DNA from 2 places in the Fictibacillus sp. S7 genome. Region 1 is predicted to be linked to the other one. Evidence: riboswitches for the same ligand, from Rfam matches in the RefSeq annotation. Region 1 holds a riboswitch; the other holds the start of a gene.
What was found. Region 1 has a riboswitch for cyclic di-AMP ahead of DMO16_RS13915 (APC family permease). Riboswitches for the same ligand answer to the same signal wherever they lie in the genome.

Region 1 (16,114 bases):
AAAACAAAAAACCAACTCCTCAAAGTTGGTTTTTTTGTATTCCGTATTATTTTTTAAAACGGAACGGAACCGTAGCCACCACGACATCCCGCTTAAACAGCAGATAGGCCCGGATGAGCAGGCTCGACTGGTTATGCAGAATGTTATGCCAGTTCTTTTTGGTGATGAACTGCGGAATCAATACCGTTACCCGATAATTGTTTTCTTCCGCTTTGTTTTGAACTGTATCAATAAATTTCGTAAGCGGCATAATGATGCTTCGGTAGGAGGAATGCAGAGTAACGAGCCGCACATTTGGCTGCCACTTTTTCCATTTCTCTTCAAACGCATGTTCATCTTCCCGCTCAAATGCCACATAAACAGCAATAACCTGATCTGTGAGTGAAGTGGCAAAGTTAATTGAGTTTTCTACGACCTTCGTAATTCCTGCTACAGGAACAATAATTACATTTCCTTCAACAAGTTTTGGCGGCTGATTCGGATTGATGCGCAGCTGCTCACCCACAAGATCATAGTGCGTTTTGATTCGGTGAAACAGCAGAACGATAAGCGGCAGGAAAACGAGCACCGGCCACACTTGCGGAAATTTAGTTAAAAAGAACATGATGGTGACGATGAAACTAATGAGTGCTCCCGTAGCATTGGTAATCAGTTTAAGCACCCAGCCTTGTGGCTTTTCCCTCATCCATTTCAAGATCATCCCTGTCTGGGACAGGGTGAACGGGATAAACACACCAACCGCATACAGCGGGATAAGATGCTCCGTCTTCCCGTTGAACACAAGAAGAAGAAGGATCGCCGCCACCCCAAGCGTAATAATACCGTTGGAGTATCCGAGCCGGTCACCGCGAATCGTAAACATGCGCGGGATGAATTTATCCTTCGCCAGGTTTACCGCCAGAAGCGGAAAGGCCGAATAACCAGTATTTGCAGCCAAAACAAGGATTAATGCAGTTGTACCTTGAATAAAGAAATACATAAAGGTTCTGCCAAACGTGTCATCCGCAATTTGGGAGACAACCGTTTCTGTGGCATTCGGGGTGATGCCGTAATAATAGGCAAGGAACACAATCCCCGAGAACAGGATGGCCAATAGTCCTCCCATTGCCATAAGCGTTCGCGAGGCATTTCTTGGTGCAGGATCCTTAAAGTTTGGAATAGCATTTGAAATTGCTTCAACACCGGTAAGGGCGGAACTTCCTGAAGCAAAAGCTTTCAGCAGCAGGAAGAGGCTGATACCGGCAACTGGTGTACCGACCGGTGTGTGTAAGTTTTCAGGCACATGACCGGTAACAATGTTGTACGCACCAACTCCGATCATGACAATCAGGGCCACAACAAATAAGTAAACCGGATAAGCCAGAATGGAGGCTGACTCGGTGACTCCCCTCAAGTTCAGGGTAGTCAGAAACAGAACAAACACAATTGAAATTGGCAGATTATAGGGATGCAGACCAGGGAACGCAGAAGTAATCGCATCCGCACCCGCTGAAACACTAACGGCTACCGTTAATATGTAATCCACCAGCAGCGATCCGCCTGCAATTAATCCCGGATTTTTCCCGAGATTGTCCCTGGAAACCACATAAGCTCCTCCGCCATGCGGGTAGGCATAGATGATTTGCCGATAGGATAAGATGAGAGCAGTAAGCAGAATGAGTACACCAACGGCAATCGGAATGGAATACCAGAAGGCAGCTGCACTTATGGTAAATAAAACAATCAATATTTGTTCAGGCCCGTAGGCGACTGATGATAAAGCATCGGAAGAAAGAATCGCCAAAGCCTTCGTTTTATTCAGCCTCTGTTCACCCAGCTCAGTTGATTTGAGGGGTCTTCCGATCAATAACCTCTTCAAGGAATTTAACATATTGAATTCACCACCATTTAAAATTGATCTCTTGATGACTATAAAAAGGTATTAAAAAAGCCCACAAGCCGACGTAAATAGACCTGTGGACATTATAATTTTAGTCGCACAAGCTTCACCTTCTTGCCTCTAAAAACGCTTACGAGGTTAGCTGTCGGATTCGGGCCTCAAGAGTAGCCCTACCTTTAAAAGGATTCACCCCGTGGATGGATTTATGCATCCAGATGGTTCCCCCGCACACTAAGGTTTCAGCGATTTAAGAAATTGAAACTTCGTATATCATACTCCTGCTTTCGGCAATTGTAAATAAAAAGATTAAAACCTTTATTAATCGGTAATCTTATTTATAAAACCTTCGAAAATCTAATTATTTTTGAGAGGAGAGTATGTCATGATGGAAAAGAAAGAACCCCTTTTATCTGATGAATTTCTGGATACGCTGAAAAGGGAAATCAATGATCTGTATGGCGGTCCTGCTTTTGAACAAGGAGATGCTTCTGAGAAAATGGAAGCAGATTAAAAACAGCTCATGTTACTAGGTTGTACAAAGTAATGCTTTCTAAAATAAAAAATACCATTAGCTTTTCACTAATGGTATTTGATCGTATCGTTATTCTTTTTCGCCAACGACTGTAAAACGCTGATTTTCATGCTGTGGCTTTTCAATTTCATCCAGCACTGCAATCGCATAATCAGCATAGCTGATATAGCTCTCACCTTCAGAATTCAGGATCATCTGATCTTTCCCCTTTTGATAAGAACCGGTACGTTTGCCATTTGGATTGAAAAAGGCGGCGGGACTAAGATATGTCCAGTTGATCCCGTCTGAACCTTGCAATTCCTTCAAATTTTCAGCCGCCTTTGAAGCAGTTGGGTAATACGCTTCTGGAAAGTCAGGAGTTTCCAACATGCGGGTCGTTTGTGCCTCATCTACAAACAGGCTGCCTGCGCCTCCCACAACAAAAAGCTTGGTTTGTGAAGACCCTTTTAGAGCCTTGATTAAAAGATGGCCAACTTCAACGTGTTGATGCTCCTCTCCTGGTGGTGCATTAAACGCATTAACAACCACATCGAAGGCTTTTAAATCTTCCGTCTTCAGGTCGAAGATATTCTTTTCCAGTACATCTGCTTTCTCATTTTTGACCTTGCCGGCATTCCGGACAATGGCCGTCGCCTCATGTCCCCTTTCTATCGCTTCATTGATAATAAGACTTCCAACTTTACCAGTCGCACCAATAACTCCAATTTTCATCATCTGTTCCCTCCATTACAAAATTATGCTGTAATCATTTCGTTTACATGTAATCATTGTAATTACATGTAACCATTTTGTCAACAGGATGGATTTACGCTATAATAGTACTATAGGTTAAACGTTATCCGCTACTATAAGAAGGTGACCAATTTGTCCATCAGCAGCCGATTTTCTGTAGGCGTTCATATACTCTCTCTCTTAGAGATCTATAAAAATGAAACAAAATCATCTGAGTTTATCGCAGGAAGTGTAAATACCAATCCCGCGGTTATCCGAAAAATTATGGGAATGTTAAAAAATGCAGGGCTCGTCAACGTCAGGCCCGGAGTAGCTGGCGCAGAACTTGCGAAGAACCTCGATGAAATCACACTTCTGGATGTGTATAAGGCCGTCAACGTCGTCCAGGAAAATGAACTGTTCAGTGTTCATGACCACCCTAATCCTGAGTGTATGGTTGGCCGCAATATTCAGGAGACCATCTTCCCTATCCTGTCCATCGCTCAAAGCGCACTCGAAAAGGCATTGGGCAGCGTAACGATCGGGGATGTGGTAAAGGATATTGAAGAGAAAGAAAAAATAAACAGTAAGTGAAAAAGGCATCCCAGATCAAATGGATGCCTTTTAAATGGGTTTATCGTTCTGAAGAGCAGTGATTACCTTTTCAACCGTGTTATAAACGTCAGAAAGCCTATTATAAAGCTAAGTCTCCTCTTATAGATCTTCTGGCAACCGGTTGAGATACATTTCGAGTGCATCGTCATTGTCCTTCAGTACCGCAATGGTTTTGGGATGCGGAGCGGTATAAATAACCAGATAATCTTTTTCTCCCTGCTCCATTTGAACAGGAAAAGCCAGTTTTTCCTTATCGACGGAAAATTCCGCAGTCACTCCTTCTTTATTGCCTCTAGCGTCAAGGCGTATCCATTTCTTCATTGATGTTAGATAGACCCCGTTTAATGCATGAATGCAATATCCCTTTTCAGGTGTATCAAAAAGCATCAGCCGTTGATAGCAGAAGCCTGCAGGTATTCCTTCCCTTCTCAACAGTGCAGCCAACAGATTGGATTTGGCATAGCAAATTCCCTCTTTATGTGTAAGAACTTCAGACGCGGAACAGGTGACCCTCCTGCTTTGGATATCCCACGAGTGTGCAATCTCGTCCCGAACGTATTTAAAGCCCGTTTTTAACTTTTCCAGTTCAGATTGAGAGGGGTGAAAAAGCCTGTCGGCCAAAGCGGCAATAGCCTGATCGGAAAAGTCCACTTCTTTCGTTTCAACTAAATAATGGCCCAGTTGTTCTGACTCACAAATCATATTGCTCTCCTTATGTATAAATTTTTACGAGCTTTCCTATAATCCATACAAAAATCAAAGCCCAAACGAGCAGAATGAGTCCGCCTGCCATCCAGTTCTTCGGCTTTTTCTGTCTGATCAGTTCTTCTGCCCTTTCCTCACAATCGTTCAGAACATGATTGGGTATCATTTTCAAAGCCAGCCAGATCCCAGCAGGTACCAGGATGATATCATCCAATAACCCAAGAACAGGTATAAAGTCAGGAATAAGATCAATCGGGCTGAAAGCATAAGCTACCACCATTGCGGTAAATGCTTTAGCATACCAAGAGACCCTGTTATCTCTGCAGGCAAAGTACAAAATATAAATCTGTCGTTTCAGTTTTCTAGCCCAGGATTTTAATTTATTCATAGGTCCTCCATACATGGGTGATTTCCTTTGCTTCTTCACTAGCCAGACTAAATCCTCTTTCAAATATATTCCATTGCTAAAGAAAACCGCTTAAACTCTTTTGCATAAAAAAACAGGCCGCTGTATGCAGCCTGCCTTACTTAGTTATTAATATACTTTTCAAATACATAGCCGTAATCTTTCACATGGTACTCTTTGCGGCTTTCCATTAGCCACGTAAAAGCGGCATCGTTCAACTGGTTGAAGCTTTCCACCAATTCATTCTCCTTGCTTTGGACGCGGCTGAGCGTCGTGGATGCCACATTGATGCTCTGCTGGGCATATTGCAGGGCAAACTCGTTCTCATAAGCGATCTCCGCAATTTTACTTAGGGATTTATACAAATCTTTTAACTCTTCAATGTGTTTCTTGTGCACATCGATGGAAAATGGAACCGATCCAATTACAAACTTGATCTCCACGTCGAGGTCCACCGTTCCCGCAGTTTCCAAAGAAACGTTGGAAATCGTGTTCTCGCTGTAGCTGTACCGGTGGAGCATTCGTTTTTTGCTGACGGCGCTTGTTCCATCCAGATGGATGAGCGCGCGGTTCGTAAAGCAGTATTCATCTGTTTTTGACTTGATCAGAAAATAAATCTTCTCATTGTCCTCATGAAAGACGTAATCATCGGCGTCCACCTTGTCGTAATCGGCCGGCTTGATCACACTCCCGACATCACTTAATCCCAATGCATCTGAAGCTAGGCGCTTTAACATGTTTTCTTCCTCTCCTTGTTACGGTCTATCCTATATACGATATCACATTTTAAAAAGTTTCAGTGTTTAGTGGACACCGTTTTCCGGATTCCAGCTGCCCTGCTTTTTACGGGCGAACAAAATCTGGCCGGTATGATAGGCCACATGAATGGTGAGGTTAGCGATGACACTGCCCCATGCTGCTTCCCGGTTTCGATAGGCATTCTCGTCAAACCGCGCTTCGTCCGCCTCTTCCACTGCTTTATACCACTGCGCGGTAAGATTATTCAGCTTATCCACCGTCTGCTTCCAGTCCAGCTCTTCGTGATCCTGAAATGTATCATCATTCTCCAGGCTCACACCCGTTGCTGGTTCCGCACTGCGAAAGCGGTTTAAATAAAGTTCATTCCAATAAATGAGATGATTGGCGATTTCGCGAATCGAATTGCTTTCCGCCGTTTCTTTCCATGCCGCCTGCTCATCTGTCAGCCCCACGAGAGAGTTTTTCAACGATACGAACCAGTGATTGTTTTCTAACGCATCCAGCTGTTCGAGCAGCACTTCTTTTGCATTCATTTTACGGCCTCCCTGGTAACTGATTTGGATGTTGTAAAGGTCTGATACCGAACCTGATCGGTTTCAGAAAACTGATCGGTAAATTCTCCGTTTGTATAGTCATCAATGATCCGGACCCAAAAGGATTGTGCCGGTTTGTTCTTTGGAATCTGCGCCACATCCCATTTGCCCGGAAACCGGTCAAACGTAAGGAAGGCCGCTTGTCGGCCAATCCCCATTTTGCGGTACTTCTTCATAACAAAAAACTCAGCGATCGCATACGTATCTCTGATTTTGCGGACAAGCACAAATCCCGCATACCGGGTGTCCACTTTTATAAAAAAGGGATAACGCCCTTCCTCTCGCCAGTATTCATCCAAATAGGCATAGCCATACTGACCGTTTTCATTTAGATCCGAGCTATCAAATTCACTAAAATCATAGCGGTACAGCTCCAGCATTTGCTTTAGTACATTCTTTTTTTCCAGAGTTGCTTTTTCAAGTATCAGTTCCATTGGGCATCCCTCCTCCGGGCGTCATATTTCCCCATCCATTACATTCTCTTCTGCTGTTTGGAATCCTTTTTCACGCATGAAAAAAGACAGGCAGCAAAAAAGCTGCCTGTCTGAAATCGTTTAACCGTTGACGACCATGCCGCCATTAATATGAATCACTTGTCCCGACATGTAAGAAGAATCTTCTGAAGCCAAAAGCACATAGCCCGGTGCCAGCTCCTCCGGCTGACCAACCCGTTTCATGGGAGTTTCCTGGCCAAAGGTATCCACCGTAGATCTTGGCTGGCTCGCCGGAATAAGTGGTGTCCAAATCGGTCCCGGCGAAATTCCATTTACCCGGATGCCCCGGTCGACAAGCTGAAGCGAGAGTGATCTCATAAAGCCAAGAACAGCCGCCTTGGAGGATGCATAATCCAACCCGTTCTTCTGCCCCTTGTAGGCCGAGTCGGAGGTCGTGAAGATAATGGTACTGCCTTCTTTCAAATGCGGTACGGCCTCTTTGGTGATGTAGAACGCGCCAAACACATTTGTTTCAAAGGTGGTGACAAAGTCCTCACAATGAACATCCTCAATCTGGTCCTTCAAGATTGCTGTAGCGGCATTGCTGACGAGAATATCGAGCTTGCCGAATTTCTCAATCGTCTTCTGAATCGCTTCCTTGGCGAACGCTTCCTTCCGCAAATCTCCCGGAATAAGAAGACATTCTACTCCTTCTTTTTCCACCTCTTCTTTTGTAAACTCGGCATCCCGGTGCTCGTCGTAATATACGATAACCACATGGGCGCCTTCCTTCGCATATAACGAAGCGACAGCCCGTCCGATCCCGCTGTCGCCTCCGGTAATCAGTGCCACTTTATCCTTTAATTTGCCTGATCCCTTATATTCCGCACGGTCGAATTGCGGACGCAAATACATGTTCTCTTCAATGCCCGGCAGCCGGTTTTGCTGTTCGGGTGGTGTATCGGTCGGATAACGGCGTTGATCCTGGTCCATAATGTAGCCTCCCTGTCTGATTGGAAAATTTAACAATGTACTTTTCCACATCCTGCGGGGAGATAAACCACAGTTCGTTATCTTCACTTGTTTTTTCTTCCATTATTTTTTAGTTTCGGTACATTCCCCGGTCATCTGACAAAGTTTAATAGTCTTGTTTTGGTTACCATCCCCGCCCGTTCCAGCGTCTTTTTGGAGTTGGTATTGTAGTACCAGCAGCCGCAAATAGGAATCATGTGATGTTCATAGCACCATTGTTTCAAATGATGGATGATGGTTTGACCGACTCCCTGCTGACGATAAGATTCTTTAGTGAACATACCGATGCTGGCATATCCGTTGAGGAGCTTGCTGCGTTCAAAGACTCCGACTCCAAGCAGAGTATCGTCCATCGTGAAGGTAAACAGTTCTTCTTTTTCTGCCATTTCATCTGCCTGCTGAAAAAAATCGGCGGAAATCGCTATGATTCCAGGAACATCCTCTTCTCTTGCCAGCCGGAACTCCCCGCCGGAATAAAGACTTTCTGACGCTCTCTGTTGTTTACTGTCCTGAAAGAAATAGGCCTGTTTTTCGATCTTAAAATCCTGATCCAACGCCAAACCCAAAAAGAGTTCGTCACATGTTGGAACAAATAATGAACGAATAAAATAGCACTCCAGCACTTGTTTAAACGTATCCTGCGCAAGATGAAGGTGTGATTGCCGGATATAAAACTGGGTCATCTTTTCGTTATTATGAATGGCAAAATACCCAATCATGAAGGAGCCGGCGTAAATCTGATAAAACTTCGAATTCAAAATATGATTTTCTAAAAAGGAATCGATGGGCGAGCTTAAAGTTTGTATGTATTCTTCCATTAAATCTTTTACATCATCCCTGTTGCATTCTTTAAAAGGATTCATGTTCTGCCTCCCTATCATCTTCTGCTGAATCCTTCTCCGGCTCTTACGGAATTCCTTCTCCGAGCTGAATGGAAAAAAAAGAGCCGTTCAAGGACGGCCCTTATGCTACAGCACACTGTTCTTCACAGAGTTTGAATCGATGACATCCTGATCAGCCACCCAGATGATCGGCAGGTTAACGACGGTAAGGTCACCGTTGTCCTCCCCGAATCCCTGATTGATTTTGTTTGAGCTGAACAGGTCTAGCTGCTGGACCGGCCCAAAGCCAAGAGTGGCTGAGCGGTCCATTGTATTGACTTTAAACCCAAGCATGTTGACGACCATGGGTGAAAACAGCACCATGTGAACCTCCTGCTTTTTTGTCAGACCTTCTCAATCAGCGATGGAATTTCCCGCCCGTAGGATGATTGCGTAACCGGTGAATCGACGGCATCACGGTCATCCACTGAATTGTCGTTTCCAATAAACCTCGCATCATCCCCAAAGCTTTGGCCAAACCCCTGATTTTTTTTATCTGAATTGTGCCAGTCAGACAAGTAATTCTCTCCGATATTAACCGCCGACGCATTTTCAAAGGAATTAATTTTAAAAAGAAAAATATTTATAACAATAGAAGGTGAACCCACTAATTTCTCCCTCCTTTTCCCCTAAATATATGTTTGTTCCCTGTAAATATGTTTGCTTGAATCCGGAGGTGGCAACGAATGGACGTCGATAAACTGAAACAGTGGCTGGAGCTGGCGCAAAAGGTACAGGGAAACGATTTTTGGAACAGTATCTTTGATGGCCCGCCTGGCGGACAAATTGCCCAGGTCAATAACCAGCAGGATGCACGGCACCGGTATAACCATTACCAGCCCAACCAGAGTGCACCGTCCTCTGAGGCGGAATTTCCTAAGGTCGATATTTATACGAACAACCGGGAATGGATGGTTGTGGTTGATCTGCCCGGCATCCGGAAGGAAGATGTGAATCTCTCCATGTCTGCCAACAACCTGACGATCAAAGGAGTGCTTCACTCTCCCTACAAGGATGCTACAGTGGTTAAAGCGGAACGGCCAACCGGTCATTTTGAGCGGACCATTCAACTTCCCGAGCTGATCAATGAGACCCGTACGGCTGCCCGATTTTTCAATGGGGTGCTGGAAGTAAGGATCATGCGCAACCTGGCGCCTGAACGGAATATCCGGATTGATTAGCGGTGATTGTTTTTCGCGTCACTATCGATCACATCATTATCGTTCGTTCTGTATGTCTCACCCGTATGCTGAGGAAAATCCCCATTGCTCTCGCCAAAAGCCGAATTCTTTTTCGTCGTATTATAGACCCGGCTTCGAACCGTCTGGCCAAACGAAAGCAAGCAATTGTTACCCATTTTGTTCAGATCGAGAAACCCAAGATTCACTTTAGATGAGGAAAATTTCATTTGTATCCTTCCTTTCTCTTTTTGGATAACGGAGAAAACAGACATGTTCTCCTTTTATATTCATAGACTAGAGTACAAGCCGATCATCAATGCTAACGGAAGCGCGGGGTAGCCTATGCCTTTTTTTAAAACCATACTCAACGCCATTACAAATCATGATAAAAACATGGAAGTAATTCACCTGCACCTTAAACAGCTGCAGGCCGAGCTTTCGGAATTAAAAAAGAACAACGACAGCACGCCGCCTGTTGTCATAGAACATATCAATATTGAAACCCTGAGAATTGATAAATACGACCTGACCAATAATTTTGCCAACCTTGGCATCAAGGATCTGAACGGCAAATTGAACATCGGGGCCAACTATGGCCAGGGAATGAGCCTGCATTCGGACAGTGACGAATCCAAAAACGCCCGGAACGTCATGAAAAAAATGACCGAGAAAAAAGAAAAAGTCAAACAAAAAAAGGACGGACCGAGCTATTCGATCAAAGGCCGTCCTTCACATAAAGGGACTGAATAGTTCTCGTGCTATTCAGTCCTTATTTTGTTCATTTCCTTATCGTTTCCTGTATCCGCTCAAATACGTCAGTATAATAATCCACTTGATCCACGAAGTCTGTTTTGTCCACTCGCGTTTTCTGTTGATCCGGATAAACCTCAACAGCTTTGATTTCCTGTTTGTTCCCTTTGAACAGATCAACACCATCCTGCAGCCTGATTTTATAAATGGCATCGACTTCTTCTTTTTGAAGAGTAAAGGCCGGCATCCGGTCGCAATTGTACAAATAAACATGGCAAAATTCACGGTCCCACATAGCATCCTGTTTGATTTCCGTTTTAATGATTCCAAGTGGAATGAGCTCTTCAAAAGAAACGGAAACGCCAAGTTCCTCCTCGATCTCCCTTGTCCCATCGTGAACCCGTTCATCAGCCATTAAATGTCCGGCCGAAGTAATATCCAACAGGTTCGGATAATCCTTTTTCACTTCTGCTCGTTTTTGGAGCAAAATATAACGCTCTGAACCTTCCAACAAAGTAAACCAGCAATGAAACGTTTCATGCCATACCCCGTCTCTATGTACATGTTCTCTTGTTTTCTGTCCAACACACTTCATCTGATCATCAAATATTCTTACAACCTCACAGCTCATATTTTATGGCTCCTTCAAAAGTGGTCTAGTATCCATTTCATTGTATCAGTTTATAACATTAATAGACCGACTCCCAGAGAGCCAGCCTCATTTTCAGTCTTCTATATGAAATTTGTCTTTTAGTGACTTGCATGAAACAATCAAAACAGATGCTGCTCCCACCAATACCAGAAAACTTATCCATGGATTGGCTTCGGCTTCCCTCATAAAATTCCCCACCAGGCTGGCTTCTTGATATTTGTGTTCCCGGATGGCCTTTATATATTTTCCGCCAGGCTCCTGAACGGCAATCGCTTTGTCAGTGCTGATGCCTTTGATCTCGAAATACTTTGTTCCTTTTTTATATTGATTGGAGAAGTTTCCAGTGTATGCTCCTTCTTGGTCGGAATACTTTGTCACCTCACCGATCTCTTTCCCTACTTGATCCACATATTCCTCACTAATTGAATATGTGTAATGATCCCAGACCACAAAAGGATAGGTCCAACTGGCTGAAACATGACTTCCTGAAAAAAATTGAACTGCCAGAAGCAAGGCAAAAATGAATGAAACACTTTTTAGCATTTTCATAAGCTGTCCCCTTCTATTCAATCGAATTAGCAATTCCCAAAAGCTCTTTTTTTAGCTGTTTTTGGGTGTATTCTGAGGCAAACATGTGCCGAAGATCATACTCCTCCCCATCCCGAACCCAAAACAGCTCGGCATAGTTTCCAAAGTAGGCAAAGTATGCTTTTGTCCCATCAGCCAGCTTTAGCGTTTCTTCATATTTATTTTGCTTGATCAAATCACTCACTAAATTTTTATGGTTGAAAATTTTAATCGCAATAAAGCCTTTTTGCGTATTTTCGTCTTTCCTTATGTACTGCATCTCCAGCTGAAGTTTTTCTTTTTTTCCCCAATCGGTAATCACCACTTTGGGCTTTTTGTACTTGTATGGAATGTATTGTGGAAGGTGTGCCTTAAACGGTAGAACATTCTCGCTTTTATCAATGGAAACCGGTTTGTATGACCGTGGATAATGACCTTTCGAATGCGTTTCCAGCTTGAGTTCGCCATCCGCCAGCATGGAACCCTGACATGAAGTTAACACGGTTACAAGCAATGCCGCTGCAACTGCCCCTGCCTTTCTCAATGCCCCACCCCCGATTCTGTTACCTGAATCATACCATTTTTCCAGGGTCTTCCGGACAGGCAATCGTACGCAAGTTTCGACGTTTTTTGTGCATGTAAAAAAGCCCTCTCACGCGTTGTGCGGAGAGGGTTTTAGTTGGTTTGTCGATTTTTTCTAAAGAAGTTGGAGAAAATTAATAAAATGATTCCCGTGGGGAAGAAGTCTGAATTCTCAGTTATGCTCAATTCCTGCGGTTTTTCGCCCAATTAATTTAAATAATGCTCAATTAACGCGACATTTCGCCCAATTAACCTCGATTCCCACCCAATTTCACCTTACCAGCCCCCTCAACGCCACAAAAAAGCTGCCGGAACACGTCCGGCAGCACACTAATTAACGATTTTTCAATTCTTCAGCGATCAATTTGTTAACCAATGGAGGATTTGCCTTCCCTTTGGTCTCTTTCATGACCTGGCCAACGAGGAATCCGATGGCTTTGTCTTTTCCGTTCTTAAAGTCCTCGATGGACTGCGGGTTGCGGTCAAGAACAGCCACTACAAACTCGCGGATTGCGCCTTCGTCCGAAATCTGGACAAGGCCTTTCTCTTTAACGATCGTTTCCGGATCGCCGCCATTTTCGATCATTTCCTTGAAGACTTTCTTGGCGATCTTGGAAGAGATCGTGCCGTCTTCAATGAGCTTGATCATTTTCGCCAGGTTACCTGGCGTTAATGGCGTTTCATCGATTTCTCTGGAGGCATTGTTCAAGTAGGCGCTCACTTCACCCATCAGCCAGTTGGAAAGCATTTTCGGATCGGCTTCCTCCTGAATACCTTTTTCAAAGAAATCAGCCATCTTGATGGATGCCGTCAGCACGCCTGCATCATAAGCCGGAAGCCCGAACTCAGAAACATAGCGTTCTTTACGCACATCCGGAAGCTCTGGAATCTCGGCGCGCACACGCTCAATCCACTCTTCAGACACACTGAGCTGCACAAGGTCCGGATCCGGAAAGTAGCGGTAATCATCGGAACCCTCTTTTACACGCATCAAAATGGTCTTATTCGTTTTCTCATCAAAACGGCGAGTTTCCTGAAGAATTTCGCCACCGTTCAGAATTTCCTCCTCCTGGCGCTTTTCCTCATATTCCAGTCCTTTTTGCACAAAAGCAAACGAGTTCAGGTTCTTCAGCTCGGTTTTCGTACCAAATTCCTTCTGGCCGACAGGACGGATGGAGATATTGGCGTCACAGCGCAGGGATCCCTCTTCCATCTTACAGTCAGAAACCCCGGTGTATTGAATGATGGCTTTCAATTTTTCCAAATAGGCATACGCTTCTTCCGGTGTGCGAATGTCCGGCTCGGAAACGATCTCCATAAGCGGTGTGCCCTGACGGTTCAAGTCTACAAGAGAAGATCCGTCTGCCGCATGAGTCAATTTCCCTGCATCCTCTTCCAAATGAAGGCGCGTGATGCCAATTTTTTTCTTTTCGCCGTTTACTTCGATTTCGATCCAGCCGTGCTCACCGATCGGCTTGTCCAGCTGGGAAATCTGGTAAGCTTTCGGGTTGTCGGGGTAAAAGTAGTTTTTACGGTCGAAATATTGTTCGCGGTTGATTTCACAGTTCAATGCCATCGCCGCACGCATGGAAAATTCCACGGCCTGCTTGTTCAATACCGGCAGAACCCCGGGATGTCCAAGACAGATCGGGCATGTATGGCTGTTGGGCGGTGCTCCAAAGTCAGTGGAGCAGCCGCAGAATATTTTAGAATTGGTTTTCAGTTCAACGTGGACTTCTAATCCAATGATCGTTTCAAAATTGCTCATCCCTGCACCTCCTACAATTGCGGTTTCGCTTTATGGTGTTCCGTTGCCTGTTCATAGACCGAAGCGACACGGTAAATCGTGCGTTCGTCAAAGTGTTTTCCGATGATCTGTAATCCGACCGGCAGACCGTTCGAGAAGCCGCACGGTACGGAAATGGCTGGCACACCCGCTAGGTTAACAGGAATGGTTAGAATATCGTTGGCATACATCGTTAACGGATCATCCTTCTTTTCACCGATTTTAAACGCAGTCGTCGGTGTGGTCGGCCCGATGATCACATCAAAGTCATTAAACACTTGTTCAAAATCGTTCTTGATCAGCGTGCGGACTTTTTGCGCTTTTTTATAATACGCATCATAGTAGCCCGAGCTGAGCGCGAATGTTCCGAGCATGATACGGCGCTTCACTTCATCCCCAAAGCCTTCGCTTCTGGAGTTTTTATAAAGCTCAAGAAGATTTTCCGCATTGTCTGAGCGAACGCCGTAACGAACGCCGTCAAAACGTGAAAGGTTGGCAGATGCTTCAGATGAAGACAACAGATAGTACGTTGCCAATGCATACTTGGAATGCGGAAGAGATACTTCCTCCCATGTTGCACCCTGTGCTTCAAGCACCTTCAAGGCTTCAATCACTTTTTCTTTTACCTCAGGATTCACGCCTTCTGCCAAATATTCCTTAGGCACCGCTATACGCAGTCCTTTGATGTCCCCTGTCAATGAAGACAGATAATCAGGAACGTCAACGTTCGCTGAAGTGGAATCCATCGGGTCATGGCCGGCAATCGCTTGTAAAAGATAAGCGTTATCTTCGACTGTGCGAGTAATCGGTCCAATCTGGTCAAGAGAAGACGCGAATGCGATCAAGCCAAAGCGGGAAACAAGTCCGTACGTTGGCTTCAGGCCAACCACACCACAGTACGCCGCAGGCTGGCGAATGGATCCGCCGGTATCAGAACCTAAAGAAAACAGCACTTCGCTCGCTGCTACAGATGCCGCTGAGCCACCGCTGGATCCTCCGGGAACATAATCTGTGTTCCAAGGGTTTTTAGTCACATGAAATCCTGAGTTTTCATTGGAAGAACCCATCGCAAACTCATCCATGTTCAGTTTTCCGATCGTGACCGCCCCTGCTTTATACAGACGGTTAGCGACCGTTGCGTCATAAATAGGGTTAAAGTTATCTAGGATCTTGCTTCCGCTGGTGGTACGGAGTCCTTTTGTGGAAATGTTATCTTTCAAGGCAATCGGAAGTCCTGCCAGGGTCCGCTCTCCGGGATACCCTGCAAGCACATCGTCCAGCTCTTTCGCCATACGGCGTGCTTGTTCCTCGTTCAGGCTAAGGAACGCCTGGACTTTGCCTTCCACCTGTGAAATTCGGTCATACGATGCATCAACCAGGTCCGTCACATTGATTTCTTTCTTATGTAACAGGTCGTGCAGTTCTGAGACTTTCTTCTCTAATAATGACATGTGCTGCCTCCTACTCTAAAACGTCTTCGGTACTTTAAACTGTCCATCGCGCTCGTCAGGAGCATTTTTTAATGCTTCTTCACGTGGTACGGATTCTCTTGCCTGATCGTCGCGCAGCACATTTTTCAGCTCCAGCACGTGGGTTGTTGGTTCGATATTTTCTGTATCCAGTTCATTCAATTGCTCGGCAAAACCGATAATCGCATCCAGCTGTTCCGTGAACATGTCCACTTCCTCTTCACTCAGTGAAAGGCGAGCCAGATTCGCCACGTGTTTTACCTCATCTTTTGAAATTTGAGACAAGCTTGCCACCTCCATAACAGTACGTTTCACAATATATTGATGATACCAAACATCAAGGCCCATGAGCAACAAAGCGGGGTTTTTTTTACGTTAAAGCAAAAAAGACCGACAAATCTGCCGGTCTTCTGCTCTTAATCCTTCCTGTAGCTCGTATCTTTAGTCGGATGCGTAAAAGGAACCCCCTTGGGCTTGATCTTCTTTTCGATTAATTCCCGGTTTTCTTCCGTGTTCCAGCCAATGTCATTTGTGGGATGCACCCACTGTTCTCCAGCCATAATGCTTGGGTCAGAGTCCT
Region 2 (16,114 bases), 520 kb from region 1:
CCTCCTTTCCGGTTCTGCTTGATCGGGAGGGGAAAGTCAGTAAAAAATTTCAGGCTGTTTCGCTTCCTACCAGTTATTTGATTGATTCCAACGGAGTGGTCCAAAAAAAAATTATTGGCGCGTTATCACCTAGTCTTATGTCAGAGTTTATTAAACGCTCCAAATAACCCCCTTTTCACGGGGGTTTTAGTCTTTTTATCCTAAAATTTTACATTGAAAAATTAGGCAATTCGAATACTAGGAGTTTTTGACTTTTTAGCGAAATAGTAAAAGGGGAATAGAGGCTATATCAATCCAACTATGGAGGAAAAGGGGTATAACCATGGTTGAACGATCATTGGTGAAAATGATGAAACTGCAGAGGACGCAAGAAAAACCTCTAAGGGAGGATATGCAGATTACTACCTTGGAAATGGATTCAGTCCACTATTTTCGACTAAAACGAACAACTGCCGGAAACTATACAATCACCTTCTCGGAAGGCGTGATAGCCGATGAATTGGGTTTTCACTTTATGGGATCGGGGGAAATGGCCACCGGTCAGCCGGCAGAACAATTGAAGCCCTATTTTGAAAAAGCATTTGGCGGGGTGCCGTGTTTTTACAGGACCGGTAATGCAAAAAGAACCCTGTATACCTCGCTTACCCCTGTCTTTTCCAATGGGAAAGTAATCGAAGTAGCAGGTGCTACTGCAGATTATTCCGGAAACAATTATCCCGTTGCAGAGCGAAGGGAATCGTCGCAAAAATATAAAGAAATATTTAATCATAGTATCCATCCTACCCTGCTGTTGGATGATAACCGTGTCATTCTTGATGCCAATCCTGCCGCCCGCCGGCTGCTCGGAATCAGTCCTTATGATGTAGAACGGAGCAGGATAGATGCGTTTATCGTCGGGGAGCCTGGATTTGATGTAACCCTCAATTGGGATTTGTTCTTGCTTGACCCTGCGTACAGGTGGGAGTTTAACCGGGGTACTGCACATAAAAGGCTGATTGAGTTTACGGGGAAAAAAGATATTCTTCCCGGGATCCATTTGGGGATTTTACAGGATGTTACCGAGCGAAGGCAAACCCAGGAACGGCTGCGCAAAGCAGAAACATTAAATGTAGTCGGGGAAATGGCTGCAGGTGTTGCCCATGAGATCCGTAATCCTTTAACAAGCCTGAAGGGTTTTGTACAGCTCATGCAAAACGAGGGACAGGCTCATGAGGTGTATTATTCCATTATTCTGAACGAAGTGGATAGAATTGACCATATTATTAAAGAATTTCTGCTCCTCGCCAAAACGGACCGCCAGGAGGTACAGAAAATCAGCCTGGTCAATACGCTGAAGGAAACGGTCTCTCTCCTGGAAACACAGGCGATCTTAAAAAACATCACGCTCGATCTTGTGTGCGAAGAAGATCTTCCGGATAGTCATTGTGATCCGTTTCAGATGAAACAAGTATTTATCAACCTGATTAAAAATGCGATTGAAGCAAGTAATGCTGGTGGAAAGATTTCAATTACAGCCAAACGCAAAGATAGCAAGTATATTCACTTCACATTCACCGATAACGGAACAGGTATGCCCAACAAAGTGTTAAACCGAATTGGAAAACCTTTTTATACGACGAAAGAAGATGGGACCGGCCTCGGACTGATGGTCAGTTATAAAATTATTGAAAACCATAAAGGTACCGTGGATGTATCAAGTGAAGTGGGAAAAGGGACGACCTTTGAAATATCCTTACCTTTATCTCCCTAAATGAGCCACATTGAGAGTTGACTTTAACCATACTGCTTTAGCAGGTGTTTCGTTGGCTTTTTTGTTCCGATTGTTCTATCTGTAAGCAAAAAAAGAGACAGCCCTTAAGGCCTGCCCCTTTCAAAATCATTATTATCCAGTAAATTCTTGTACGAACATTTTACCGTATTTTCCACCGTCCACAATTCCGATGCCGACTTTAGTGTAGTCGGATTTAAGGATGTTTTCACGGTGACCTTGAGAGTTCATAAGTGCAGTATGAGCTCCATCTACTGAAGAGTTTCCAGCAATGTTTTCACCTGCTGTTTGGTATTGGATACCAAATTGTTTCATCATATCAAATGGAGATCCGTATTTAGGTGAATTGTGATCGAAATAGTTATTATCGATCATGTCCTGTGCTTTTACACGGGCCATTTTAGTTAGTTCCATGTCCACTTGAAGTGGTTTTACTCCTGCTTTTTCACGCTCTTGGTTTACTTTTTCAACCATTTGTTTTTCATCAGCTGTAAGCTGTCCTGCTGCAGCGTCAGATTTTGGCGCTTCACTTGTTTTTTGCTGCTCTTGTTTTGGAGCTGCCTGTGTTTTTTCTTGAGCTGGAGCTTGTTTTTGCTCAACGTTTTGAGCTTGTACATCGAATCCTTGTTCCTTTAGAGATTCGATTAATTTATTGATATCAGCATTGGATTGACCCTGCTGTACCTGTACGTTTTGTGATTGCGGGCAATCAGCCGCATGTGAAATCCCTGCGTTCGCACCAAAAAGAGATGCACCTAGAATTGAAGCTACTACTACCTTTTTCATGGATGAATTCCTCCCGTTTTTGTATAGTGATGTTAGCTACAACACAGGTTTCGGGTATAGGTGACCATGATTGGGGGTTTGGAAACAACTCCCAGTTTAACAGCCGGATTTTTTGGGCAAGACCCTCATCCAGTAAGATCTCATACACATCGGGATTGGAGAACTGCTTCCAATCGGGAAAACCGATGCGCTCATCAAACCTTCTTAACAAGAGCGCAAATAAATTCCCATGGGTCACAAGAACGGTACATTGATCCGGAGAGGCTTGGATGTCTCGTATTAACTCACTAACACGGTCGGTTGCGCGCTGGCTGGATTCGCCACCTTCAAGTACTGCTTCAAAGTTGGTAAACGAATATTCAAGGTGATCGAGCCAGTCTGGCAGATCCATTTGAGACAGTATTCGTTCTCCCAGGCGCTCATCTGTTTCGATGGGCAGGTTTTTGAAGTGTGCAAGGGGCTCGATGGTATCCACAGTACGGACAAAGGGGCTTGAAATGATCCGGTCAAAGGGTTTCATCATTAAAAGGGCTTTTAACTTTTGTGATTGGGCTATTCCTTCTTATGTAAGGACAGCGTTTCTTTCCTGACCTGATGCCTTACAATGCCGGACAACGATAACTCGTTTCATGGCTGTTCCTCTTTCTACTATGTATTGTTCATAACTGTGTATGTTTCGAGGCCGCTAAACCAAAATCCTTTAACGAATACTGTAACAGGAGAATTTTTCCGTTATCGTTCGATCCAGATGAAAGGAGCAAAGAGTGTGTATCCCGAACTTAAGCAATTCAATCAAATGAGCAAGGATTATGAGCAACGTATAAAAGAGGCCCATGATCGTTGGAAAGTGATTAACAGACAAAAGGAGACAGCTTCAAGAGAATATGAGCATTTGCTTGGGCAATACGGCCGAAGAAATTCAAGAGTAGATATCGAAACTCTCCATGAAAGCAAGGATGAGTATCTTCGTCTCCTGGCAAAAGAAAGAGAAGCAATGGAACTTCTCGATGAATTGAAAGAAAGCAAAAATGACAGGATGAGGGAATTTGTTGATACGCTGTTGCAGGCAAGAGACCGGGAAGTTGCTGCGGCAACAAGGACCATGAAAAAGAAAATTGACGAAATGCAGCGATTAAAAGCTGAATATTTAATGATTGTGCAGCAAATTCATCAGATTCACCAATACGTGAATGGCATTGAAGAATCCACACTCCAGGCTTTTCAAACCATCGGAACCCGGTATAACCAGAAATCGGATTTCTCCATTTACCCCGCTCTGTCGAGAATGGAGATTACACACCGGGAAATTCAGCAGGTGTTTACAAAAGGAGATTTGCCGGCTGAACTGTCCAAATTTACAGACCTATACTCATCGTTTCATCTTCCCAAAAAATAAAAAAAGGCCATAATCGTTTTGATTATGGCAAAATGCCGAACGCATGATGAAGAATTGGGGTGGGGAAGTGCTGTTTTGCCGGTGAGACATCTGGCCGGCAGAGAGAGTGATATTCTCTACATGATTACATTATGCTCGTATGCCGGCTGAAGTCTGGACAAGTGCCATGATGAAAAAGCCCATTTTTCTGCTTCGTATTTCGCCTTCCACCAGCTGCCTCTCTTCAGCAACCTTTTTTTCTACTCACTTCGCCATATATTTTCCAGTAATCATCACCTTTTGTCTTTATAATGGGCCATTCAGCCTAGGACATCCAAATTTTCAAAAAAATAAATTTCCAATGTTTAGATTTTTTAGTATAATGTTATTAGATCATAAAGTTGGGGGACTCTATTCAATGAAAATAGAAGGACTAAAGGCATATGTAGAAAAGCTGGAAGTGGCTCATTATATCCTGTCAAAAAGTTTGCATCCGGAAACAACAGGTGATGGAGATTTGACACGGACCCAATACATCCTTATGAGAATGCTTTCGGAAAGGGACCGTTGGACGGTTACGGAGTTGGCGGAGGTCCTTGAAGTAAAGCCAAGTGCTGTGACTGTAGCCGTAGACCGACTGTATAAAAAAAATTATGTGCAGCGCTATCGCAGTGAAGCAGACCGCAGGATTGTATATCTTGAATTATCTGAAACCGGCAGTGGGATATTAAAAGAAGCGGAAGAGCGCCGGCTTGAAAGCATGGAAAATCTGCTGAGCAGAATTTCCAGGGACGACCTAGAAGCACTGATTACGATTTATGATAAATTCGGAAATGACACTAAGCAGCATAAAGCCTTGACCTTGGCCCCTTAAAGCGACGGGAATTTTTCCCGTTGTTTTTTTTGTGTCAAAACCTCCTTTGTGTATCATACTCCCCGTAAAGTTGAAAATACTAAGGTTATTCCAGCTTAAGGAGGTAGTGCTGTTATGCTGAGAAGAGAAGGGATGATCCCGACTGTACTGGGAATCATTGTGAGTTTGGCCTCTTTTTCGTTTGGCGCATCCACCCGAAAATATTCCGGTCTTTCAAAGGTTCTGCTTGGCTTTGGATTGGCGCACATTGTGCTTGGGGTCATTGATTTATTTGAACATGATCGGGACGAATGGTAAGAGGGGGAGTTCTTTCTCCTTCTTTCTGTTTAAAGAAAGGTTTTATAGGGAATTTTTCATATAAATCCATTAGCAGTAGGAGAATGTACCATGAAACGGATTATTGAATTTATTTTTGTGCTTATAATGGTCGCTGCACTATATGTCATTATTTTTTCTGACCTGGGCTTTTTTTGGAAATGGGGCTTCGCTGCCCTGTATGCTTCCATCATCCTGATTACATTATATTCCCTGGTTTTGGAAAACAGGACAGCGCAGCATACTCTGGTTTGGATCTATGCCCTGATTTTCTTGCCGCTTTTAGGCTATATCTTTTATCTTTATTCCGGTCAGCTTTACTTAAAAGGACACCTGTTTCGCACAAAGCGCAAACATGACCGGGAAGAGCTTCAGCTGTTGGCGAAAAGGGAGCAAAAACCCGACTTCTCTGATTTTAATGATCATCAGGCATGCTTTGCCCGGTTCTCCCACAACGTCACAATGACCTTTCAAAATACAGCTACCCAAACAAACATTTTAAAAAATGGAGACCAAACATTTCCTGAAATTAAGAAACGGCTTTCAGAAGCGAAACGCTATATACATATTGAGTATTACATTTTCAGATCGGACCGCCTGGGAAAGGAAATCATAGATATTCTGATTGAAAAAGCAAAAGAAGGCGTGGAGGTCCGTTTTCTGTATGATGCTGTTGGAAGCTTATCCCTGTCTGCTGCCGAAGTAGACCGGATGAAGCAGGCAGGCATTCATGTGTATTCCTTCCTTCCTATTAAGTACGGATTTTTCAACCAAAAATTCAATTTTCGAAATCACCGTAAAATCATTGTGATTGATGGTGCTGTCGGCTTTGTTGGTGGCCTGAATGTCGGGATTGAGTATTTGGGTGAAGATGAGCGGATGGGCTTTTGGAGAGATACCCACATGGTAATGGAAGGGGAAGCGGTGCAAACCCTGCATGCCATATTTTTGCTCGACTGGGATTACGTAAGTGACGAATACCTTTTGGAAACCGAAGAATATTTAACCCCGACACCAGTGAAGGGGGATGGTGCCGTTCAGGTGGTCCCAAGCGGTCCGGATACCCAGGAAGGCATCATGAGTGATCTATACTATTCCATGATTTCCTGTGCCACCAAATCGATATGGATTGCCACACCCTATTTTGTACCGACAGAGTCCATTCGCACTGCGCTCAGGATTGCATCGAGAAAAGGGGTTCAGGTAAGGATTATGGTACCGGAAATCAATGACGGGTTTCTTACCCAATATGCCACCAGGTCCTACTTTCCGGAATTGCTGCGCAGCGGGATCGAAATATATTCCTATAAAAAAGGATTTTTGCACCAAAAAGTAATCATTGTCGATGGAGACCTTGCCTCCATCGGAACGGCGAACATGGACATGAGGAGTTTTCATCTGAATTTTGAAGTCAACGTGTTTCTCACTGGGACCTCGTCCATCGAGGAGCTTGTGGAACATTATGAAGAAGATATAAAGGACAGTGAAAAAATCAGACCCGTAGGTTTTTATAAAAGGAGCGTATGGGAAAGGACGAAGGAATCAACTGCCAGGTTGTTTTCCGGAGTTCTGTAAAAGTCGCACCCCCAGGTTCTCCAAATCTGTACTATCCTTGTCCCCAAGTGAATAACCTTTATCATGCTGTGTGATAAGAGGTGATCTAATGGATTGGATTGAAGCAGTGGTGTTGGGGATCATACAGGGATTAACCGAATTTTTGCCGATTAGCTCCACAGGCCATTTGCTGCTGGGCAGGCATTTCTTTCGGTTGGATGAAGCAGGCTTGTTTCTGGACAGCATGCTTCACATTGGAACACTAATCGCGGTTATGACGATTTATTGGAAAGAAATAAAGGAACTGATTCGTCAGCCTTTTAGCCGGCTGTCACTTCTTCTCGTTGCGGGAACCGTTCCCACTGTCATTATCGGCCTTTCATTTAAGGATTACTTTGAGGAAATCTCAAGAACCGGAATTACGGTTGGCTGGGAATTTCTCGCCACCGGCTGTATTCTTTGGCTTGCCGATTCCATGAAATCCAGGGGTTATAAGGAATTGGAAGACATCACACTAATGGATGCGGTTCTGATCGGAAGCTTTCAAGGTGCGGCCATATTGCCCGCCGTTTCAAGGTCAGGCCTGACCATCGCAGCTGCGCTTTTCAGGAAGATTGACAGGGGGACAGCTGCCTATTTTTCGTTTCTGCTGTCCATTCCGGCCATTGCCGGCGGGTGTCTTCTGCAGATAAAAGATGTGCTCGGGGGCCAGGCAGAAAAGCTCTCCTTTTTTTCCTTGTTTCTCGGTACGGTGATGTCGGCGGTTTTTGGGTATTTGGCGGTTAAGTGGATGATCGCCCTTGTAAAAAAGGGATCGTTAAAAGGCTTTGCCATCTATGTCTGGCTGCTTGGATTCACCATCATTGGCATGCAGGCGGCGGGTCTTTTTTAACCTTTTATGAAGGAAGGAAAGAAAGGATTGACATTTGATTCCTGCAGGATTACATTATAACTATTCAAAATTACATAACCTTTAGATCGCTTAATTTTAAGATTTTGTATAAGCTTAAAAGCGGGGGAACCAATCATTTGGGGTGAATCTTTTTAATAAAGAGGGGATACTTCCGATTCCTAATCCGTCAGCTAACCTCGTAAGCGTTAAACAAGGAAGAAAGGGACAGTTTGAATAGTGACTGACCATTTTTTTGATGGTCTTTTTTATTTGCCAACTAATGGGATATTTGACGTACAAGGAGAGAAAAAAATGGACAAGCAGTTTGCGGTCATTGGATTGGGCCGTTTTGGCGGAAGCATATGCAGGGAATTTGCAAAAATGGGCTATGAAGTCATGGCGGTGGACAAGGATATCGAACGGGTCAATGAGTTCGCCAATATTGCCACCCAGGCTGTTCAGGCAAACTCGACGGATGAAAAGGCATTGAAAGCGCTCGGTATCTGTAATTTTAACCATGTCATCGTATCAATCGGTGAAGACATCCAATCCAGTATTATGACGACCCTTCTCTTAAAAGAAGAGGGTGTTAAAAAGGTATGGGTCAAGGCAACAAATGATTATCACCATAAAGTCCTTGATAAGCTTGGAGCAGACCGGATTATTCATCCGGAAAGGGATATGGCCCTTCGTGTGGCCCAGTTGATCACCTCCGAAAAAATTATCGATTTTATTGAACTTTCTCATGAACACAGCATTATCGAAGTAGGGGTAACAGACAAGCTGGCTGGTAAAACGTTAACCGAGCTTGATATCCGTGCCAAATATGGGTGCAATATCGTGGCTATTAAAAAAGGCAATGATATTCTTGTTTCTCCGATAGCAAATGTGGTGCTGAGACAAGGGGACATGCTTGTGGTGATTGGCCAAAACAGAGATCTCAATACATTTGAAAATGAAGGGGTGTAACGTTCAGTGGCTCTGAAGGTTGAAAAACGGAGAGCTTTTCTGTATGAACCAATCCAGCTCAATCCTCCCCAAATCCTTGCCCTTCTTTTCCTGGTGCTTGTGCTGGCCGGAGCCTTGCTGCTTAAGCTGCCCATTGCATCTGAAAAAGGGGTCAGCTGGATTGATGCGTTCTTTACGGCGGTATCTGCCGCTACAGTAACAGGCCTGGTGACGGTTGATCCCGGCTCTACTTTTACCCTGTTTGGCGAGATTGTCATTCTCTTCCTGATCCAGGTGGGAGGGCTCGGAATCATGTCATTTGCCGTTCTCGTTGTCCTTATGCTTGGTAAACGGATTGGCATTAAACAGCGTCTCATCATGCAGGAAGCCTTAAATCAGCCATCCATTGGCGGAGTGATCCGTCTGGTCAGAAATCTTCTCATCTTTTCCCTGTCGATTGAGGCCATTGCGGTGATTCTCCTTTCTTTTCGATGGGTACCGGATCTTGGCTGGGGCAAAGGAATTTACTACAGTATTTTTCACACCGTAGCCGCCTATAACAACGCAGGATTTGGCCTGTGGCCCGACAATTTGGTGAGGTATGTGGGCGATCCGACGGTCAATCTTGTTATTACCTTATTGATCATTACCGGTGGGATTGGTTTTACAGTACTGGTTGACCTTTGGTACAGCAAAAAGTGGAAAGATTTATCGCTCCACTCTCGTATCATGATTTGGAGCACGCTGTTTGTCAACGTGGTTTCCATTCTCGTGTTTTACGCGTTTGAATATAATAATCCGCACACCTTGGGTCATTTATCATTGGGGGAGAAGATATGGGCTGCCTATTTTCAGGGAATCTCACCCCGAACGGCAGGGTTCAATACAATTGATATCGCTGGCATGAGGCAGGATTCCCTGCTCTTTATGATTATGCTGATGTTTATTGGAGCAGGAAGCGCTTCTACAGGTGGTGGAATCAAGCTGACGACGTTTATAGTGATTATTTTTGCAGTACTTACGTTTTTGCGGGGAAAAAATGAAGTTACCGTTCTGAAGCGGACCATAAGAACAGGAATTATCCTTCGTGCCCTTGCCATTGCCACCATTAGCATGCTGCTTGTGTTTACGGGGGTCATGCTGTTGGCCATGACGGAGAAAGCTCCATTTTTAACGATTCTGTTTGAAGTGGTATCGGCATTTGGTACAGTGGGGCTTACCATGGGGTTTACCTTTAAATTGACCTTGATTGGAAAGATTATTATTATTTGCGTGATGTTCCTGGGGAAAATCGGGCCGCTTACACTCGCGTTTTCAATTGCAAGACCCGATAAGTCGAATATCCGCTATCCGGATGGAGATCTGTTTACAGGATAAAAGAACGTGTGCGGTAAGTACGCACACGTTCTTTTTTACTTATTTATTATTTAGGTTGCTTGTTCGGCGGGCGTAAAGGAAATAGATGATTAAACCTATAGAAATCCAAATCACAAATGAAATCCATGTGATGGCCGGAAGACTGATCATCAAGTACAGACAGAAGATGACGGTCAGGACTGGCAGGACTGGAACAAATGGGGCCTTAAACGAACGTTTAAGATCAGGATGGGTTTTCCTTAATATCAAAACAGCAACAGCAATGAGTGCAAAAGCAGACAATGTCCCCATGTTCACGAGGTGGGCAAGGGTAGTCAAATCGATAAATCCTGCAATCCCTGCTGCTACAAATCCAGTCAGCCATGTATTTTTAAATGGTGTTTTAAACCTTTCATGGATTTTCGAAAGAACGGGAGGCAGCAAACCGTCACGGCTCATTGCATAGGAAATGCGGACCTGAGCAAAAAGCATGACGAGAAGCACTGTGGTAATTCCTGTTATGGCACCTACTGATACAAGACCGGCAATGGAATCCTGTCCCACATAATGCAGAGCAAAAGAAACCGGGTCTGCCACATTTAGTTTGGCAAATGGCACCATTCCCGTTAAGATGAGGGACACAATAATATAAAGTACTGTACAGATTGCAAGCGACCAGATGATTCCCAGCGGCAGATCGCGTTGCGGACGCTTGACCTCTTCTGCCGCGGTCGCAACCGCATCAAAACCAATATAAGCAAAGAATACGGTAGCGGCTCCGGCAACGATACCCTGAAAGCCAAACGGCATAAATGGTGACCAGTTGTCCGGTTTGACATAGCCGATTCCAGCCACGATGAAGAGCACAATTACAGCCAGCTTGATGAAAACCATAATGTTGTTTACACGGGCACTTTCGCGAATGCCCCTGCTCAACAAGGTTGTAATGATCAAAATAATAATAACAGCGGGAAGATTGATTATACCGCCTTTTCCTGTTCCGGGAGCGGAAGCCAGTGCTGCAGGCAAGTGAAGACCAAATCCTGCGATCAGTGACTGAAAGTAGGCGGACCAACCGGTGGCAACGGCTGAAGTCGCCAGCAAGTATTCAAGCATAAGGTCCCAGCCGATCAAAAAGGCAAATACTTCACCAAGGGTTGCGTACGTGTAGGTGTAAACACTGCCTGCAATGGGGACCGTTGAAGCAAATTCCGCATAACAGAAAGCAGCAAACGCACAGGCGAGTCCAGAAATAATGAACGAAAGAATCAGGGCAGGGCCTGCATGTTCGGCAGCAACCACTCCTGTTAATACAAAGATCCCGGTTCCGATGATAGCGCCAATACCCAACAAGGTAAGATCAAATGCTCCGAGTGAACGGCTTAGCCCTTTTTGCTGGCTTTGTGCCAGCATCTCGGAAATGGATTTTTTTCGAAGTATATTCATAGATGCCTCCATTTTTAAAATAAATAGAAAATATAGAAAATTTATATTTTCAAACTATTTGTAGTATATTGTCGAAGAGCTTGCTTGTCAACAATTATTAAGTGAGAAAAGTTACCATCTTATGTTAACTGCCGAGAAGCTGGGAGAGGAGGTCACTGTATCTCTTCTTTTCGTCCTTTGTGCTCACAGATCCGTATTTCATCAAGGTTTCTCGTATCATTTCCCCTTGTTTTTTCTCGCTCCAGCAGACATAAGCCTGATATCCGGAAGCCTGAAGGTACGAATTGAGCATATTGTGGTCAGGGCCGAAAAAGAAAGCCAGATGATCAATAAACATCCGGATCCTGTTCAGATCGACCGGTGCAATATGCGTATCCAGGTGATATTTGTAAGGATTAAACTCATCACGCTGAAAAGATATGCCATAGCATTCATCCTCAAGCAATAGTCCGGGTGCCGTTGGAAGAATAAGAAAAGGTATATCCTGCTCATCATACCCGATAAAAAAATCAGTGCTGGTTTCATTTTTTACAGGCTGCCGTTTCATGGTGGCTCGTACGATTTCTTTTTGTACGGTTATCAACACTATCACTCTCTTTCATGAATTGTTACCTACAGCTTGTCCGCTAGATTGCTAGTTTATACATTGGGTTGTGCTGATTCGCTAAAGTGATAAGTTGTTGAAAGGGAATTGACGAACAATTCAGAAACGAATACACTGAGGATAGTACTCAGCCATTAGTGGAAAGATCGAAAGAAGTGGTAGGATGTCACTTGCAGAACAAAAGCGAATCGGTAAGATTGCCATGCTTTATGTGTTGGATGAAGCCCGGCAGGAAAGCGTGGAAGAACTGGGTTGGATTCATTGCAGCGGCAAGGTAGGCTCAATGGAATCCAATAAAATTGTTGCAGCGATTGAAACAGCAGCCAAGAAGAATGAAGTGATCAACGGCAGCGTCTACCGGGAGGCTCATGCACTCTACCATGCGATTATGGAAGCGCTTCATGGTGTAACACGAGGCCAGGTTCAGTTGGGAACTGTTCTTCGCACCGTCGGTCTGCGTTTTTCCGTGGTCAGAGGCCAACCATATGAGCAGCCCGAAGAAGGAGAATGGATTGCTGTAGCTTTATATGGAACCATTGGCGCCCCCGTTAAGGGACTTGAACATGAAGCCATTGGACTCGGTATTAACCACATATAACAAAAGATAACAAAAGCCCATAGTGATTAGTGATCAGGGGGCTGTATTTTAAGACAACAGGTGTGCCTGTTTCTTTAAATGCAGCCTCTTTTTGTTTGCACTTCATTAAAGGGGAAAAGGAGCAGAATCGTCATGGTCATTTTGACAGGAAATACGCTGACACTTGAGGAAACAAAACGAATCATGAAAGACGGTGAACAGGTTGCTGCCTGTAAAAAAAGTATGGAGAGGGTAGGTAAGAGCCGGAGTGCTGTTGAGCGGATTGTGGATCAGGGAGAAGTAATTTATGGCATCACCACCGGTTTTGGAAAGCTGAGCGATGTCTATATTGCGCCTGAAGATACAGAAAAGCTGCAAATGAATTTAATCAGAAGTCATGCTTGCGGGGTAGGTGAACCGTTTCCGGAAGAGGTCAGCCGCCTTATGCTCGTCTTGCGTGCTAATGCCTTGCTTAAGGGTTACTCCGGCGTCAGACGAGTTGTGGTTGAAACGTTGCTGAAGCTCGTAAACCATCGGATTCATCCGGTTATCCCCCAGCAGGGCTCTCTCGGAGCAAGCGGCGATTTAGCTCCGCTCTCCCATCTGGCTCTTGTATTGATCGGGGAAGGGGAGGTGTGGTATCACGGGAAGCGAATCGCTGCGATGGAAGCCTTGCTTCAGGAGGAAATCCTGCCGCTTACTCTTACGGCAAAAGAGGGGTTGGCATTGATCAACGGGACGCAGGCCATGACTGCCCAGGGGGTGGCAGCCTATCTGGAGGCGGAACAACTGGCCAGCCAGGCGGAATCCATTGCGGCAATGACGATGGAGGGGTTAACGGCCATTACAGATGCGTTTGATAAAGAAATCCATCTCGCCCGGGGCTACAAGGAACAATGTGAGGTTGCAGAGCGGATCCTCTCCTACTTAGAAGGAAGCGGGCTGACGACCAGACAGGGAGAAGCAAGGGTACAGGATGCGTATTCCATCCGTTGTATTCCTCAAGTGCATGGAGCTTCCTGGCAGGCGCTGGGCTATGTAAAGGAAAAACTTGAAATCGAAATCAATGCAGCGACAGACAATCCCCTCATTTTTGATGAAGGACGGAAAGTTATTTCCGGCGGCAATTTTCATGGCCAGCCAGTAGCACTGGCGATGGATTTTCTCAGTATAGCTATGGCTGAATTTGCCAACATTTCGGAACGGCGCATTGAGCGGATGGTGAATCCGCAGCTGAGTGATCTCCCCGCCTTTTTAAGTCCGAACCCTGGAATTGAGTCGGGAGCAATGATTATGCAATATTGTGCGGCTTCTCTTGTGTCAGAGAACAAAACGCTGGCTCATCCTGCCAGTGTCGATTCCATTCCCTCGTCCGCCAATCAGGAAGACCATGTCAGCATGGGAACGATCGGCGCCAGGCATGCTTACCAGATCATCACAAATGTGAGAAGGGTGCTTGCCATCGAACTCATTTGTGCTCTTCAGGCGGTAAGGTTCAGAGGAATTGACCGGATGGCACCTAGAACAAGAAAAATTTATGAACAGGCCAGTTCAATCTGCCCGCCGATCACATCGGACCGTATGTTTTCAAATGATATTGAAAGAATGAACGAATGGCTCAAACACAATCGCTGGGATAGCCTCATTAATGTGTCCGGTGAAAATCCAAAAGAAATGCAACGATAAAAGGGGGAAACGTAACATGTCAGATACTATTCAACGAATTTCTGCTCCACGCGGAAAAAAACTTCATACAAAGGGATGGGTACAGGAAGCTGCACTAAGGATGCTAATGAACAACCTTGATGCAGAAGTAGCAGAAAAGCCGGAGGAACTTGTCGTATACGGAGGAATCGGAAAAGCGGCTAGAAATTGGGAGAGCTATGAAAAAATCGTGGCTACTTTAAAAGAGCTGGAAAATGATGAAACCCTACTGATTCAATCTGGCAAACCGGTTGCCGTCTTCAAGTCTCATAGTGAGGCCCCAAGAGTACTTCTTGCCAACTCGAACCTCGTTCCCGCATGGGCCAACTGGGAAACGTTTCGTGAGCTTGATGGAAAAGGGCTGATGATGTACGGCCAGATGACCGCGGGAAGCTGGATCTATATTGGCACACAAGGGATACTTCAAGGCACCTATGAAACTTTTGGGGAAGCGGCTCGCAAGCATTTTCATGGTTCGCTCGAAGGGACACTTACCGTTACAGCAGGACTCGGGGGTATGGGAGGAGCACAGCCGCTGGCCGTTACGATGAATGGCGGTGTGGTTATTGCCATTGAATGTGATCTTTCCCGCATTCAACGCAGAATTGATACGAAATATTGCGATGTGCTTGCTCTCGATCTTGATGAAGCATTAATGATGGCCAAACACGCAATGGCTGAAAAGCGTCCGCTTTCCATTGGTTTGTTAGGCAATGCTGCAGAATTATTGCCTCAGCTTGTAAAACGAAATGAAATTCCTCAGCTCGTGACTGACCAAACGTCAGCACATGACCCATTAAACGGCTATCTTCCTGCAGGAATGACCATGGAAGAGGGGGCACGGCTTCGCAAGGAAGATCCTCAGGGGTACATCCAAAAAGCAAAAGAGAGCATGGCCGTTCATGTTCAAGCCATGCTGGACCTGCAGGAAAAAGGAGCTGTCACGTTTGATTATGGCAACAACATAAGACAGGTTGCATTTGATGAAGGCATAAAAGATGCCTTTGCTTTTCCGGGCTTTGTTCCTGCTTTCATCCGGCCATTGTTCTGTGAAGGAAAAGGGCCATTTCGGTGGGTGGCATTGTCAGGTGATCCTGAAGATATCTATAAAACGGACGAAGTCATTCTCAGAGAATTTGCAGATAACGAACATTTAAGCCACTGGATCAAAATGGCCCGGGAAAAAGTTCAATTCCAAGGATTGCCTTCACGAATATGCTGGCTCGGATATGGAGAACGGGCAAAGTTTGGCCGTATCATCAATGAAATGGTGGCAAAAGGAGAGCTTTCCGCTCCAATTGTCATCGGCCGTGATCATCTGGATTGTGGTTCGGTGGCTTCTCCAAACCGGGAAACAGAAAGCATGCTGGATGGCAGTGATGCCGTAGCCGACTGGCCAATCCTGAATGCGCTCATTAACTCGGTCAACGGAGCAAGCTGGGTTTCCCTTCATCATGGCGGAGGAGTAGGAATGGGCTACTCTTTGCACAGTGGGATGGTGATTGTGGCCGACGGTACTCCTGAGGCAGGCGAAAGATTGGAAAGAGTGCTTACCTCAGATCCGGGTATGGGCGTGGTCCGGCACGCGGATGCAGGATATGAGTCGGCGAAGAAGACCGCCAAAGAAAAAGGAATTCATATGCCAATGTTGCAGGAATAGGAGGGAAAAAATGCTGGATACACTACTCACACCCATCGGACAGCTGCTGATGATTACGGGTTCAAAAGGCCCAAAACGGGGAAGTGACATGGCCGTTCTTCCTGTGATTGAGCATGCTGCCCTCGGGATAAAGGATGGAAGAATTGCGTTTATCGGAAGTGCCGAAGAGGCAAATGGGCTAGAGGCAAAAGAAAGAATAGACTGCAGTGGAAAAGTCGTTTCTCCCGGCTTGGTAGATCCCCATACTCATCTTGT

Region 2: linked by a shared signal. The riboswitch ahead of DMO16_RS11180 (potassium channel family protein) and the one ahead of DMO16_RS13915 (APC family permease) in region 1 are both predicted to bind cyclic di-AMP.

The regions. Positions count from the first base shown of each region.
Region 1 covers NZ_QJKL01000001.1:2,699,346-2,715,459, forward strand. Annotated here, with positions in the region: gene DMO16_RS13915 (APC family permease) at 47-1,870, opposite strand; cyclic di-AMP (ydaO/yuaA leader) riboswitch at 1,991-2,134, opposite strand; gene DMO16_RS13920 (hypothetical protein) at 2,262-2,390, shown strand; gene DMO16_RS13925 (NAD(P)-dependent oxidoreductase) at 2,481-3,122, opposite strand; gene DMO16_RS13930 (Rrf2 family transcriptional regulator) at 3,276-3,716, shown strand; gene DMO16_RS13935 (transglutaminase-like domain-containing protein) at 3,837-4,439, opposite strand; gene DMO16_RS13940 (YkvA family protein) at 4,450-4,830, opposite strand; gene DMO16_RS13945 (PH domain-containing protein) at 4,971-5,585, opposite strand; gene DMO16_RS13950 (DinB family protein) at 5,652-6,140, opposite strand; gene DMO16_RS13955 (GNAT family N-acetyltransferase) at 6,137-6,634, opposite strand; gene DMO16_RS13960 (SDR family oxidoreductase) at 6,755-7,627, opposite strand; gene DMO16_RS13965 (GNAT family N-acetyltransferase) at 7,759-8,529, opposite strand; gene DMO16_RS13970 (hypothetical protein) at 8,635-8,868, opposite strand; gene DMO16_RS13975 (hypothetical protein) at 8,892-9,155, opposite strand; gene DMO16_RS13980 (Hsp20/alpha crystallin family protein) at 9,234-9,728, shown strand; gene DMO16_RS13985 (hypothetical protein) at 9,725-9,955, opposite strand; gene DMO16_RS13990 (hypothetical protein) at 10,071-10,478, shown strand; gene DMO16_RS13995 (NUDIX hydrolase) at 10,507-11,109, opposite strand; gene DMO16_RS14000 (hypothetical protein) at 11,203-11,679, opposite strand; gene DMO16_RS14005 (hypothetical protein) at 11,693-12,241, opposite strand; gene gatB (Asp-tRNA(Asn)/Glu-tRNA(Gln) amidotransferase subunit GatB) at 12,614-14,047, opposite strand; gene gatA (Asp-tRNA(Asn)/Glu-tRNA(Gln) amidotransferase subunit GatA) at 14,059-15,516, opposite strand; gene gatC (Asp-tRNA(Asn)/Glu-tRNA(Gln) amidotransferase subunit GatC) at 15,532-15,819, opposite strand; gene DMO16_RS14025 (DUF3905 domain-containing protein) at 15,951-16,114, opposite strand, start outside.
Region 2 covers NZ_QJKL01000001.1:2,179,969-2,196,082, reverse strand. Annotated here, with positions in the region: gene DMO16_RS11225 (TlpA disulfide reductase family protein) at 1-167, shown strand, start outside; gene DMO16_RS11220 (ATP-binding protein) at 392-1,750, shown strand; gene DMO16_RS11215 (CAP domain-containing protein) at 1,883-2,554, opposite strand; partial or broken gene DMO16_RS11210 (histidine phosphatase family protein) at 2,643-3,185, opposite strand; gene DMO16_RS11205 (hypothetical protein) at 3,303-3,950, shown strand; gene DMO16_RS25175 (hypothetical protein) at 3,975-4,100, shown strand; gene DMO16_RS24285 (MarR family transcriptional regulator) at 4,348-4,803, shown strand; gene DMO16_RS11195 (asparagine synthase) at 4,918-5,100, shown strand; gene cls (cardiolipin synthase) at 5,191-6,693, shown strand; gene DMO16_RS11185 (undecaprenyl-diphosphate phosphatase) at 6,782-7,564, shown strand; cyclic di-AMP (ydaO/yuaA leader) riboswitch at 7,642-7,785, shown strand; gene DMO16_RS11180 (potassium channel family protein) at 7,877-8,533, shown strand; gene DMO16_RS11175 (TrkH family potassium uptake protein) at 8,546-9,889, shown strand; gene DMO16_RS11170 (amino acid permease) at 9,929-11,314, opposite strand; gene DMO16_RS11165 (hypothetical protein) at 11,439-11,906, opposite strand; gene hutP (hut operon transcriptional regulator HutP) at 12,082-12,516, shown strand; gene hutH (histidine ammonia-lyase) at 12,649-14,181, shown strand; gene hutU (urocanate hydratase) at 14,198-15,859, shown strand; gene hutI (imidazolonepropionase) at 15,870-16,114, shown strand, end outside.